DNA from 4 places in the Rouxiella sp. T17 genome. Region 2 is predicted to be linked to each of the others. Evidence: predicted binding sites of a transcription regulator. Region 2 holds the regulator's gene; each other region holds the start of a gene.
The links. Region 2 encodes PurR, which represses purine synthesis genes. Its sites were predicted from a motif close to CANGCAAACGTTTGCNTG; they were not measured.
Positions count from the first base shown of each region.

Region 1: the regulator PurR is predicted to act here: its motif matches at 1,842-1,859, upstream of glyA (serine hydroxymethyltransferase).
Region 3: the regulator PurR is predicted to act here: its motif matches at 1,297-1,314, upstream of purL (phosphoribosylformylglycinamidine synthase).
Region 4: the regulator PurR is predicted to act here: its motif matches at 1,465-1,482, upstream of serA (phosphoglycerate dehydrogenase).

Region 1 covers NZ_JAWUEA010000030.1:26,767-29,915, forward strand. Annotated here, with positions in the region: gene glrR (two-component system response regulator GlrR) at 1-1,167, shown strand, start outside; gene glnB (nitrogen regulatory protein P-II) at 1,323-1,661, shown strand; gene glyA (serine hydroxymethyltransferase) at 1,964-3,149, shown strand, end outside.
Region 2 covers NZ_JAWUEA010000041.1:5,629-8,777, forward strand. Annotated here, with positions in the region: gene punC (purine nucleoside transporter PunC) at 1-96, opposite strand, end outside; gene punR (DNA-binding transcriptional activator PunR) at 297-1,199, shown strand; gene purR (HTH-type transcriptional repressor PurR) at 1,280-2,305, opposite strand; gene SC206_RS19330 (C40 family peptidase) at 2,753-3,149, opposite strand, start outside.
Region 3 covers NZ_JAWUEA010000035.1:71,345-74,493, forward strand. Annotated here, with positions in the region: gene mltF (membrane-bound lytic murein transglycosylase MltF) at 1-1,131, opposite strand, end outside; gene purL (phosphoribosylformylglycinamidine synthase) at 1,412-3,149, shown strand, end outside.
Region 4 covers NZ_JAWUEA010000032.1:16,924-20,072, forward strand. Annotated here, with positions in the region: gene SC206_RS11790 (LysR family transcriptional regulator ArgP) at 1-363, opposite strand, end outside; gene rpiA (ribose-5-phosphate isomerase RpiA) at 567-1,226, shown strand; gene serA (phosphoglycerate dehydrogenase) at 1,611-2,849, shown strand; gene SC206_RS11805 (5-formyltetrahydrofolate cyclo-ligase) at 2,924-3,149, opposite strand, start outside.

The DNA.
Region 1 (3,149 bases), on a different contig from region 2:
CGAATGGACGAAATGGACGGCATGGCGCTGTTCGCCGAGATTCAAAAGCATCAACCCGGCATGCCGGTAATTATACTAACCGCGCACGGCTCGATTCCCGACGCTGTAGCAGCAACGCAGCAGGGCGTTTTCGGCTTTTTAACCAAGCCGGTCGACCGCGACGCGCTCTATAAAGCCATCGACGACGCGCTGGCCCAGTCCGCGCCTGCTGGCGATGAAAGCTGGCGCGAGCAGATTGTAACCCGCAGTCCACTTATGCTGCGGTTGCTCGAGCAGGCCAAAATGGTGGCGCAGTCTGACGTTAGCCTGCTGATTAACGGGCAAAGTGGCACGGGCAAAGAGGTGTTAGCGCAGGCGATTCATCGCACCAGCCCGCGCGGCAAGCAGGCTTTTATTGCGATTAACTGTGGCGCATTGCCCGAGCAGCTGCTGGAATCCGAGCTGTTTGGTCATGCCAAAGGCGCTTTTACGGGCGCGGTGAGCAGTCGGGAAGGGCTGTTTCAGGCCGCCGATGGCGGTACGCTGTTTCTCGACGAAATCGGCGATATGCCGCTCTCTTTGCAGGTGAAATTGCTGCGTGTCTTACAGGAGCGCAAGGTAAGGCCGCTCGGCAGTAATCACGATATTGACGTCAACGTGCGGATAATTTCCGCTACCCATCGCGATTTACCCAAGGCGATGGCGAAGGGCGAATTTCGCGAAGATCTGTTTTATCGGCTCAACGTGGTCAATCTCAAGCTGCCAGCGTTAAACGAACGATCGGAAGATATTCCGCTGCTGGCCAATCATCTGCTGCGCGAAGCGGCGCTGCGACATAAGCCTTTCGTGCGCAGTTTTTCAACCGATGCCATGAAGCGGCTGATGGCGGCGAGCTGGCCGGGCAACGTGAGGCAGCTGGTTAACGTCATCGAACAGTGCGTGGCGCTGACCTCCGCGCCGGTTATCAGCGAGGCGCTGGTCGAACAGGCGCTTGAGGGCGAAAATACGGCGCTGCCGACCTTCGTTGAAGCGCGTAACACTTTCGAGCTGCACTATTTGCGTAAACTTTTACAGATTACCCGCGGCAATGTGACGCAGGCAGCACGCATCGCTGGCCGCAATCGCACCGAGTTTTACAAGCTCCTTTCAAGGCACGAACTCGAGGCCAATGATTTTAAAGAGCCTTAATTAAATAGTGACCTCTCCCTGTCGGTTGATTTTACGAGAGAGGCGGATGTGATACTTTATGCGCCTGCCGGTGCCGCGAGCACCTAAAAGCTAAAAATTAATCTTGCCGCTGCCGCTGTAAAGCGTGGGCAAACAGACGATAAAAAGGGCCTGCCATGAAAAAGATCGACGCAATTATCAAACCCTTCAAGCTGGATGACGTGCGTGAAGCACTGGCTGAAGTTGGCATCACCGGGATGACCGTTACCGAAGTTAAAGGCTTTGGTCGTCAGAAAGGCCATACCGAGCTGTACCGTGGCGCGGAATACATGGTGGATTTCCTGCCGAAAGTAAAAATCGAAATCGTGGTCGCTGACGATATCGTGGATACCTGTGTAGAAACTATCATGACGACGGCACAAACCGGCAAAATCGGCGACGGCAAAATCTTTGTCTTCGACGTGGCGCGCGTGGTGCGAATTCGTACCGGTGAAGAGGATGAAGAGGCAATCTAATCCCTCTTTGCGGGCTGGTTTTTACCGGCCCGTCCCTTTTTTGTCCATCCCCTCCCTTTTTATTCCCCGATTTTCCCTTTTGTGCTCTCACTCGCAAAGCTGAAATATTCACCTCTAAAAATTAACAAAACCTGCTTAAAACGGCGTAGGTCATAGTAGATCAAAGCCTTGTGCCACGTGATGCCAAACGTTTGCTTAAAAACCTGCTTTCGAGACTATGCCAAGGGGGGGCAAACAGTTTACACTGTGCCCCAGAACCCATCAGGGGCGTTTATTTAAGTTTGTTGAGTCAGGAGAAGCAGATGTTAAAGCGTGAAATGAACCTTGCCGATTATGATGCCGAGCTGTGGCAGGCCATGGAGCAGGAAGTTGTACGTCAGGAAGAGCATATCGAGCTGATTGCGTCAGAGAACTACACCAGCCCGCGCGTTATGCAGGCTCAGGGTTCTCAGCTGACTAACAAATATGCTGAAGGCTATCCTGGCAAGCGCTACTACGGCGGCTGCGAGTACGTTGATATCGTTGAACAATTGGCGATCGACCGTGCTAAAGAGCTGTTTGGTGCCGACTATGCAAACGTTCAACCACACTCTGGTTCACAGGCTAACTTCGCGGTTTACACTGCTTTGCTGCAACCGGGCGACACCATTCTGGGTATGAACTTGGCGCACGGCGGCCACCTGACTCACGGTTCTCCCGTTAACCTGTCGGGTAAACTGTACAACGTGGTGCCTTACGGCATCGACGAAACCGGCAAAATCGATTACGACGATCTGGCGCGTCAGGCTCAACTGCACAAGCCAAAAATGATCATCGGCGGCTTCTCCGCGTTCTCCGGCGTGGTTGATTGGGCTAAAATGCGCGAAATCGCAGACAGCATCGACGCATGGTTCTTCGTCGACATGGCTCACGTAGCCGGTCTGGTTGCGGCAGGCGTTTACGCTAACCCGGTTCCACACGCACACATCGTGACTACCACGACGCACAAGACGCTGGCAGGTCCACGCGGTGGTCTGATTCTGGCGAAAGGCGGCGACGAAGACCTGTACAAAAAACTGAACTCCGCGGTATTCCCGGGTGGTCAGGGTGGTCCATTGATGCACGTGATCGCCGGTAAAGCCGTTGCGCTGAAAGAAGCCATGGAACCTGAGTTCAAGGCTTACCAGCAGCAGGTTGCTATCAATGCGAAAGCGATGGTTGACGTCGTGCTTGAGCGCGGTTACAAAGTGGTTTCTGGCGGCACGCACAACCACCTGTTCCTGATGGACCTGGTTGACAAAGGCCTGACCGGTAAAGAAGCCGACGCCGCTCTGGGTCGCGCCAACATCACCGTGAACAAAAACAGCGTACCTAACGATCCGAAGAGCCCGTTCGTGACTTCTGGCGTGCGTATCGGTACTCCGGCAGTGACCCGTCGCGGCTTCAATGAAGCTGACGTTCGTGAACTGGCTGGCTGGATCTGCGACGTGCTTGATAACGTCAACGACG
Region 2 (3,149 bases):
CATATAACCGAAGGCCGGCAGATACATGTCGGTGGCCAAAAATCCGAGCATGCTCAGACCCGCCAAATAAAGTAAAAATCCAAATGAAGGTTTCATGATGTTCTCTTGTAATGCGTAAACGTAGCCAAAACTGTTGTAGGGACAGAATTTGGGAGTGAATGTGCTAAAAGCGAAAAGTTAAGAGCGCGCAGTTTATCTGCTTGGCGCGGCGGTTGTGAAACGCTAATATTTGCACCATCGATTCAAAAATTTTGAAAGCAGAGGGCGGCCTTTTCAGGCGTCGCGAGGAACCGGTTATGTGGTCAGAATATTCACTGGAAGTCGTCGACGCCGTCGCGCGGAACGGCAGCTTTACCGCGGCGGCTCAAGAGCTGAATCGCGTGCCCTCGGCGATCAGTTATCAGGTGCGCCAGCTTGAAGAATGGCTGGCGGTGCCGCTGTTCGAAAGGCGGCATCGCGACGTGGAATTAACCCCTTCAGGGCGGCTTTTCGTTGAAGAAGCGCGGGTGCTTATCAAAAAAATGCTCTCAACCCGGCGTCAGTGTCAGCAGATTGCCAACGGCTGGAGCGGACAGCTGCGCGTGGCGGTGGATCGCATCGTTAAACCGGCGCGCGTGCGCCAGCTGGTGGTGGATTTTTACCGCGCCTTTCCCGATACGGAGCTGCTCATTCAGGGCGAAGTTTTTAACGGCGTGTGGGACGCGCTGGCCGACGATCGCGCCGACGTGGCGATTGGCGCGACCAGCGCGGTGCCGGTGGGCGGGCGTTTTAGCTTCCGAGATATGGGCACCTTGCCGTGGCATTGTGTAGTCAGCGCCGAACATCCGTTGGCACAGCTTAAGCTGGCGCTTAACGATGACGCGCTTCGCCCTTATCCTGCGCTGTGTATTGAAGATACTTCAAGAAATCTGCCTAAGCGCGACACCTGGACACTCGATAACCAGCGCCGTTTAGTGGTGCCGGACTGGACCTGTGCCATCGATTGCCTGTGTGAAGGGCTGTGTGTCGGCATGCTGCCCGTTCACATGGTGGAAACGTGGATTGCAAAACAGCAGCTGGCGGTGCTCGATTTAGCCAGTGGTTTTCCGGAAAGCCCGTGTTGCCTGACGTGGGATCAGCGCAATCACTCTCCGGCACTGGATTGGCTGCTCAATTATTTGGGCGACAGCGAGACGTTAAATAAAGAGTGGTTGCGGTAGGCTGTTCCGTATAAAAAGGCTTTAAATAAAAAAAACGCCTACAAGGTAGGCGTTTAGGGGGTTAATCTGATAAATAACTTTTAACGACGATAGTCGATAAACGGACCATCGACCACAGAGCGTCTTTCTACCAGCTTCGGTTTCACTTCAATGGTCTGCTGAATCTCGCGTTTGCTGATGATTCTGTCGAGCAACATGGTGAAAGCCATTTCGCCCAGTCGCTCTTTCGGCTGGTGGACGGTGGTTAACGCCGGTGAGAAATAACGCGCGTTGCGCACGTTGTCATAGCCAATCACCGAAATGTCCTGTGGAACGCGCAGGCCCATTTCGTCGGCGGCGCAAATCGCGCCCATTGCCATAACGTCACCACCACAGAAAATCGCCGTCGGCCGCTGCTTCTGATTCAAGATCTTTTGCATCGCCTGATAACCGGACTCTGGCTCGAAATCGCCCTGAACGACCCATTCATCGCGCACGGCAATGTTGGCTTCGTTCATGGCTTTTAAAAATCCGCGATAACGACCGCCGCCGGTGTTGCGATTAAGCTGGCCCGGAATAGCGCCAATGTCGCGGTGACCGCGTTCGATCAAATAACGGCCCGCCAGATAACCGCCTTCAAAGGCGTTATCAATAATCGAGTCGGTAAAATCGTTTTTCGCCTCGCCCCAATCCATGACAACCATGGGAATCGAACGATACTCTTCGAGCATCGCCAGCAGCTCGGCAGGATATTCTGCGCACATGACCAGCAGGCCATCGACGCGTTTTTGCGCCAGCATCTGCAAATAGGCTTTTTGCTTTTCAAAATCATTGTGCGAGTTGCACAAAATCAGGGTGTAACCCTTGGCAAAGCAGCTATTTTCAACCGCTTCAATCACTTCGGCAAAGTAGGGCGCCTCGCTTGAGGTTGCCAGCAGGCCGATAGTCTTGGTGTTGTTAACCTTCAGGCTGCGCGCGACGGCACTCGGCGAATAGTGCAGATCTTTAATGGCAGCGCGGACAGCGGCTTTGGTTTCTTCGGCGACGAAACGGGTTTTATTGATGACGTGCGACACGGTTGTAGTCGAAACACCAGCGCGCTTAGCGACATCTTTGATCGTGGCCATGTAAAAATCACTCCTGAACTAACCCTTTTCAGCACGTTAGTTTTTTGTTAATCGTTTGCCTGCGTGCATTCCACTGCTCAAATCATTTTAGGCAGTCGAATCGTTGGGGAGTTTCAGGAAGGCCTGAAAGAAGCGTCGGACAGCTAAGACCGGGCACACAGCGTGGTAACCGCTAATTTTCTCTTATATCGTTATAAAGGGAAAGCCAAATTTGTGCTTTCCCTTTAACTTGATGCGCAAATTGGCCTATTTAAGAGTTTTGTTGCGCAATAAAACCAAAGCAGGCGGCGCTAAAAGTGAAAAGGGCGATTTCCTATTAAAGAAATCGCCCTTGTCTATTTTCTTTCTGCGCCCGCTTTAGCCATATTGCCTGTTAGGGCTGGAAGGCGATTCGGGGTAAACCATTCGTTAAATGCTATTCACAGGTGTTAAGCGAGAAATCATTATTTAACGAATCGTTTTTGGCGTCATCACTCGGCGAGCACCAACATAATGGTCTTGCCAGTAGTTATCGGCCAGATAACTGATTTTGATGTCTTCACCAGTACGTGGCGACTGAATAAATTTGCCGTTACCGACATAAACGCCTACGTGGTCCGCTGCGCCGCGCTTGGAAATACGGAAGAAGACTAAATCTCCGGATTCAAGCTCACCGCGAGCAATAGGGGCTGCGTCGCGTAAATGGTACATCTCGTTGGCGGTACGTGGCATCTTGATACGCATTAAATCTTTATACGCGTAATAGACCAGACCACTGCAATCGAAACCGGTATTTGGCGAGGTTCCGCCCCAGCGATAAGGTTTGCCGACCTGGTGCATCAGCTTGTTCATCGCGGTTTCTTTA
Region 3 (3,149 bases), on a different contig from region 2:
CCAGATTTTGTCGTCGTCGGCAATTGAAGTCGGCAAGGTATTGATTATCTTGTTTAAATACAGGGCGCCGCCGCGAATACTCTCTTCTGTATCGAGCCGATTAGCCACGCCAAGACCCTGCGCGGTCGCGCGAGTCAGCATCATCATGCCGCGCACACCGGTCGGCGAGGTGGCACTCGGATCCCAGTGGGATTCCTGATAGGAGATAGCCGCCAGCAGGCGCCAGTCTATTTTATCGGCATATTTTTCGAATAACGGCTGCAAACTATTGAGCTTGGCATCAATGCTATTAAGGAAGGCACGCGTATCGACAAAATCGAATTCTCCCACGTGGCCGAGATACTTCTCTTCCAGCCGCTCCAGCGTTCCGTCTTCTGAAATTTGGCTGTAAAAGTCGAGCATGGCCGCGTAAAGGCTATCGTCGTCCTCTTTCTTATTGAAATACCAGGTTACCGGCTCGTCTTCGGTTGCATCAAACGCAACCGCAAGACGTGGATAGACACGCTGTAACAAGGCCACGGTCACGGAATCGCCCAGCGTATATTTGAGTTTTCCCTGCGCTACCTGCTGCATCAGCTCGGCGGGCGAGTATCGGTGTGTGACGCCCCAATCGAGGTCGGGAAAGCTCTTTTTGGCTTCTTCCAGCGTAGTGATATGCGCCGCGCCAGCAGAAACCACCAGATTATTGCTGAGATCGGCAAAGGATTTTGGGCGCACCGAGCCTTGTCGATAAAGAACCTGCTGGGAGACGGTGTAGTACTCCGGGCCGGTACGAAACGACTTTAAACGCTCGGGATTATAGATAAGCCCCGAAGCCAGCATGTCGGCTTTATTACTTTTGAGATCGTTAAAAAGACTTTCGATGTCTTTATGTGGTGATAACACCAGCTTGACGCCAAGGTAATCGGCGAAGCGGCTGGCTAATTCATAATCAAATCCCCGGTCACCGGTATTGCCATTAAAATAGGTCTGCGAAGAGTCGAGCGTACTGACGCGCAATTCTCCACGGGAAAGTATGTTTTGCAGCTGGTCCCCGGACCCACGTTGCCATGGAATACTCGGCCAAAGCGCGAGTGCCAGAAGCAGGGTTATAAGGCCTACAACAAAATAGGTAATTTTTATGCGCTTCAAATAGTTATCTCTCTGCGGCGCTATTCTTTTAATAAGATAAAACAGTGCTAAAAAAGGGGTCTACATCCTGGTGCCGACGCATTTTGCTCAACAAAACGACAATCTGCAACTTTATTCCAAATAACCCCTGTAAACTGTGAGGTTAAAGGTATTATTAATATTCCCTGCGCAAACGGTTTCGTCGCGCTCGAGGATTCTCTATAATAGCCGGCGTTTTCCCCCTGTTGCGCCCAATGAAGCACCTACGGTCAGTTGCTTCGAAGACGAGAGATATTTGATTATGGAAATACTGCGTGGTTCGCCCGCTTTGTCGGCTTTTCGCATTAATAAACTGCTTTCCCGTTTTCAGGAAGCCAAGCTTCCGGTAGACGACGTCTACGCAGAATTCGTCCACTTCGCCGACGTCAGCGCTCCGCTGACTGCGGATGAACAAACCAAGTTACAACGCCTGCTCAAATATGGTCCTTCTCTCGCCGAACACGCTCCTGTTGGCCGTCTGATTCTGGTAACACCTCGCCCGGGCACGATTTCGCCGTGGTCTTCGAAAGCCACCGATATCGCGCATAACTGCGGTCTGGCGCAGGTACTGCGTCTCGAGCGCGGTCTGGCCTTCTATGTCCAGGCGCCACAACTGACCGAAGAACAGTGGCAGACGCTAGGCGCACTGCTGCACGATCGCATGATGGAAACCGTCTTCAGCGAACTGTCCGATGCCGAAAAACTGTTTGCCCAGCACGAGCCGGCACCTGTTCAGCACGTCGACCTGCTCGGCGAAGGCCGTGTGGCGCTAGAACAGGCCAACATCAAGCTGGGTCTGGCACTGGCCGAAGACGAAATCGACTATCTGGTTAATGCCTTTACCAATTTGGGCCGTAATCCGACCGACATCGAGCTGTACATGTTCGCGCAGGCTAACTCCGAACACTGCCGCCATAAAATCTTTAACGCCGACTGGGTTATCGATGGCGAAGTACAGCCAAAATCGCTGTTCAAAATGATCAAGAACACTTTTGAGCAAACGCCGGATCACGTACTGTCTGCCTACAAAGACAACGCGGCCGTCATGGAAGGCTCAAAAGTTGGCCGTTTCTACGCAAATGCGGAAACGGGCCTGTACGATTTTAATCAGGAAGACGCACACATCCTGATGAAGGTCGAAACGCACAACCATCCAACTGCGATTTCTCCGTGGCCGGGTGCCGCGACCGGTTCCGGTGGCGAAATCCGTGACGAAGGCGCAACCGGACGCGGCGCTAAACCGAAAGCGGGCCTGGTTGGCTTCTCGGTTTCCAACCTGCGTATTCCTGGTTTCGAGCAGCCTTGGGAAGAAGATTTCGGCAAGCCTGATCGCATCGTTACCGCGCTGGAAATCATGACCGACGGCCCTCTCGGCGGCGCGGCATTTAACAACGAATTCGGCCGTCCGGCACTTCTAGGCTACTTCCGTACCTATGAAGAGCAGGTCAACAGCCATAATGGCCCAGAACTGCGCGGCTATCATAAGCCAATTATGCTGGCGGGCGGTATTGGTAACATCCGTGCCGATCACGTTCAAAAGGGTGAAATCACCGTGGGCGCGAAACTGATCGTGCTGGGTGGCCCTGCCATGAACATCGGTTTGGGCGGCGGCGCAGCCTCTTCAATGGCTTCGGGTCAGTCTGATGCCGACCTCGATTTCGCCTCCGTACAGCGTGACAACCCAGAAATGGAACGTCGTTGTCAGGAAGTTATCGACCGCTGCTGGCAGCTGGGCGAAGCGAACCCGATTCTGTTTATCCACGACGTGGGCGCGGGCGGCTTGTCCAACGCCATGCCTGAGCTGGTAAGCGACGGCGAACGCGGTGGCCGCTTCCAGCTGCGCGATATTCTTAACGACGAACCGGGCATGAGCCCGCTCGAAGTCTGGTGTAACGAGTCGCAGGAACGTTACGTAATGGCCGTTGCGCCAGCCCAGCTGGAGCAGTTCGACGCTATCTGTAAACGCGAGCGCGCGCCTTACGCCGTTATCGGTGAAGCCA
Region 4 (3,149 bases), on a different contig from region 2:
AGGCGAATCGACCAGCACGGATTTCAGCGCGGGTAACAGCCAGGTTGCCAGACTGTCGGCGTTTACCGCCAGCGACAGCAGAAGAGGCGTGTCATTGCTATCATTAATATTGTCGCTTCCCAGCCACTCTTCTTCGAGCAGCTCTACCTGATGCAGCAACGCCAGCAGTTTTTGACCCTGTTCGGTTGGCCGTGGCGGAACGGTCCGCACCAGCAGCGGCTGGCCGAATAAATTTTCCAACTGTTTAATACGTTGCGAAACGGCGGATTGGGTAATGCACAGCTTTTGGGCCGCGCGTTCAAAACCGCGTTCACGGATCACAGCGTCCAGCGCTTGCAGCGTTCTATAGTCTGGGCGTTTCATCGAAAATCTATTCCTTGGCTCGTTCGGGATTCACACATATTCAGACACTATGCCACAGTTCCGCGAAATTTGTGGCGCACAAAATCTTCTGTTTATCGGCTACGGCTCCGCTCGCGTCTTGCTTTATACTAGTCAGAACTTGATGACTCCTTTCTATATCCACCGAGCTATATTCAAAGAGCTATCTTACAAGAGAAAATATTATGACTCAGGATGAACTAAAAAAAGCGGTAGGCTGGGCAGCGCTGGACTACGTTACGCCGGGCACCATCGTTGGCGTCGGCACGGGCAGCACGGCCGCGCATTTTATTGATGCATTAGCCTCGATAAAACATCAGATTGAAGGCGCGGTTTCCAGCTCGGACGCCTCTACCGCCAAGCTGAAGAGTTACGGCATTCACGTTTTTGACAGCAACGAAGTCGACGAGCTGGATATTTACGTCGATGGCGCAGACGAAATTAACGGTCACATGCAGATGATCAAAGGTGGCGGCGCAGCGCTTACCCGCGAAAAAATCATCGCCGCGATTTCACGCAAGTTTATCTGCATCGTCGACGCCACCAAACAGGTCGACGTGCTGGGTAAATTTCCGCTGCCGGTGGAAGTGATCCCGATGGCGCGCTCCTACGTGGCGCGTGAGCTGGTCAAATTAGGCGGCCTGCCCGAGTATCGTCAAAACGTGGTGACTGACAACGGCAACGTGATCCTCGACGTGCATAATCTTGAAATCCTCGACGCCATCGCGCTCGAAAATAAAATCAACAGTATTGCCGGCGTGGTCACCGTGGGCCTGTTTGCCAATCGCGGCGCTGATATCGCGCTTGTCGGCACCTCGGAAGGCGTAAAAGTGGTCAAGCCGTAGCAAAACGGACATGAATTAACGCGTCGACGATAAGCTCACGATCTATTTCACTCCCTGGTCATAATTTGATGTTATGAAGATGATAATTTTCAGCCTGAATCATCTTTTCTTCAAAGCGGCGAATTTGGTGACTTATGTCACACAATGACGCCGTTTTAATGTTTACCTCCATATTATTCTGCATTGTAAGCGTTACGTGCTGAAAATCAGGGGCGCGATCAGGGCTTGTGCTATCGGGTAGGCAATCGTTTGTATTGCCCGACGCTAAAATTTTGTTATGTTGACTGTGAACTGCTTCAAGCAGTGACTTCTGAAGTCTGCATTCAGCATGAATAACTTTCGGTATGCGTTACTGCCGGTATGAATAAATAGTAGGGTCGGGAAATGGCAAAAGTATCACTCGGAAAAGACAAAATTAAGTTTCTGCTGGTGGAAGGTGTCCATCAAAGCGCGATCGACACGCTTCACGCCGCGGGTTATACCAATATTGAGTTTCATAAAGGGGCGCTGGATAGCGAAGCGCTGAAAGAGTCCATCCGTGATGCCCATTTCGTCGGAATTCGATCCCGTACCCAACTGACTGAAGAGATCTTTGCCGCCGCCGAAAAACTGGTTGCCGTCGGTTGTTTCTGTATCGGTACCAATCAGGTGAACCTGAACTCCGCCACCAAGCGCGGTATTCCGGTATTTAACGCGCCGTTCTCCAACACCCGTTCTGTTGCTGAAATGGTGCTGGGCGAAATGCTGCTGATGATGCGCGGCATTCCGGCGGCCAACGCCAAGGCGCACCGCGGTATCTGGAACAAGCTGGCGGTGGGTTCGTATGAAGCCCGTGGCAAGCGTTTGGGTATCGTCGGCTATGGCCACATCGGTACGCAGCTGGGCATTCTGGCCGAAGGTCTGGGCATGAAGGTTTACTTCTACGACATCGAAAGCAAGCTGCCTCTGGGCAACGCGCAGCAGATTGCCAGCCTGAACGAACTGCTGAATACCAGCGACGTGATCACCATGCACGTGCCGGAAACTGCCAACACCAAAGATATGATTGGTGCCGAGCAGCTGGCGCAGATGAAACCAGGCTCGCTGCTCATCAACGCCTCACGCGGCACGGTTATCGACATTCCAGCCCTGTGCGACGCGCTGCGCAACAAGCACTTGTCCGGTGCGGCTATCGACGTATTCCCTGAAGAGCCAGCGACCAACAGTGACCCGTTCACCTCGCCGCTGTGCGAATTCGACAACGTGATCCTGACGCCACACATCGGCGGTTCGACCATGGAAGCGCAGGAAGGCATCGGCTTTGAAGTGGCCGGTAAATTGGCGAAGTACTCAGACAACGGTTCTACTTTGTCTGCGGTCAACTTCCCGGAAGCGTCGCTGCCAATGCACAGCGACAAAGCCAGCCGTCTGCTGCACATCCACGAAAACCGTCCGGGCGTGCTGACCAGCATCAACCAGATCTTCGCCGAGCAGGGCATCAACATTGCCGCGCAGTATCTGCAAACCAGCCCTGAAGTCGGTTACGTGGTTATCGACGTTGAAGCCGATATCGAAACCGTAGACACCGCGCTCCAGCTGATGAAGGCTATCCCGGGCACTATCCGTGCGCGTCTGCTGTACTAATCCTTAGCAATCTTCTTTTGCAGGATCAAAAAAGGGCATCGAAAGATGCCCTTTTTACGTTTTTAACTACAAAATCAGTTGTCCCAGCTCCAGCTTTTGCTCGGCGTTAAAATCTCGGGCAGCGGAATATCCCACTCTTCGACCGGCAAGGCTTCTACCCACTGACAATCGTGCGCAATACCTATTGGATACGGGCCGTGCTCGCGCCAATGTGCCAGCGTGCGGTCATAGAATCCGCCGCCCATTCCCAGTCTTTGCCCCTGCGAATCGAACGCCACCAGCGGCGTAAACATAATATCT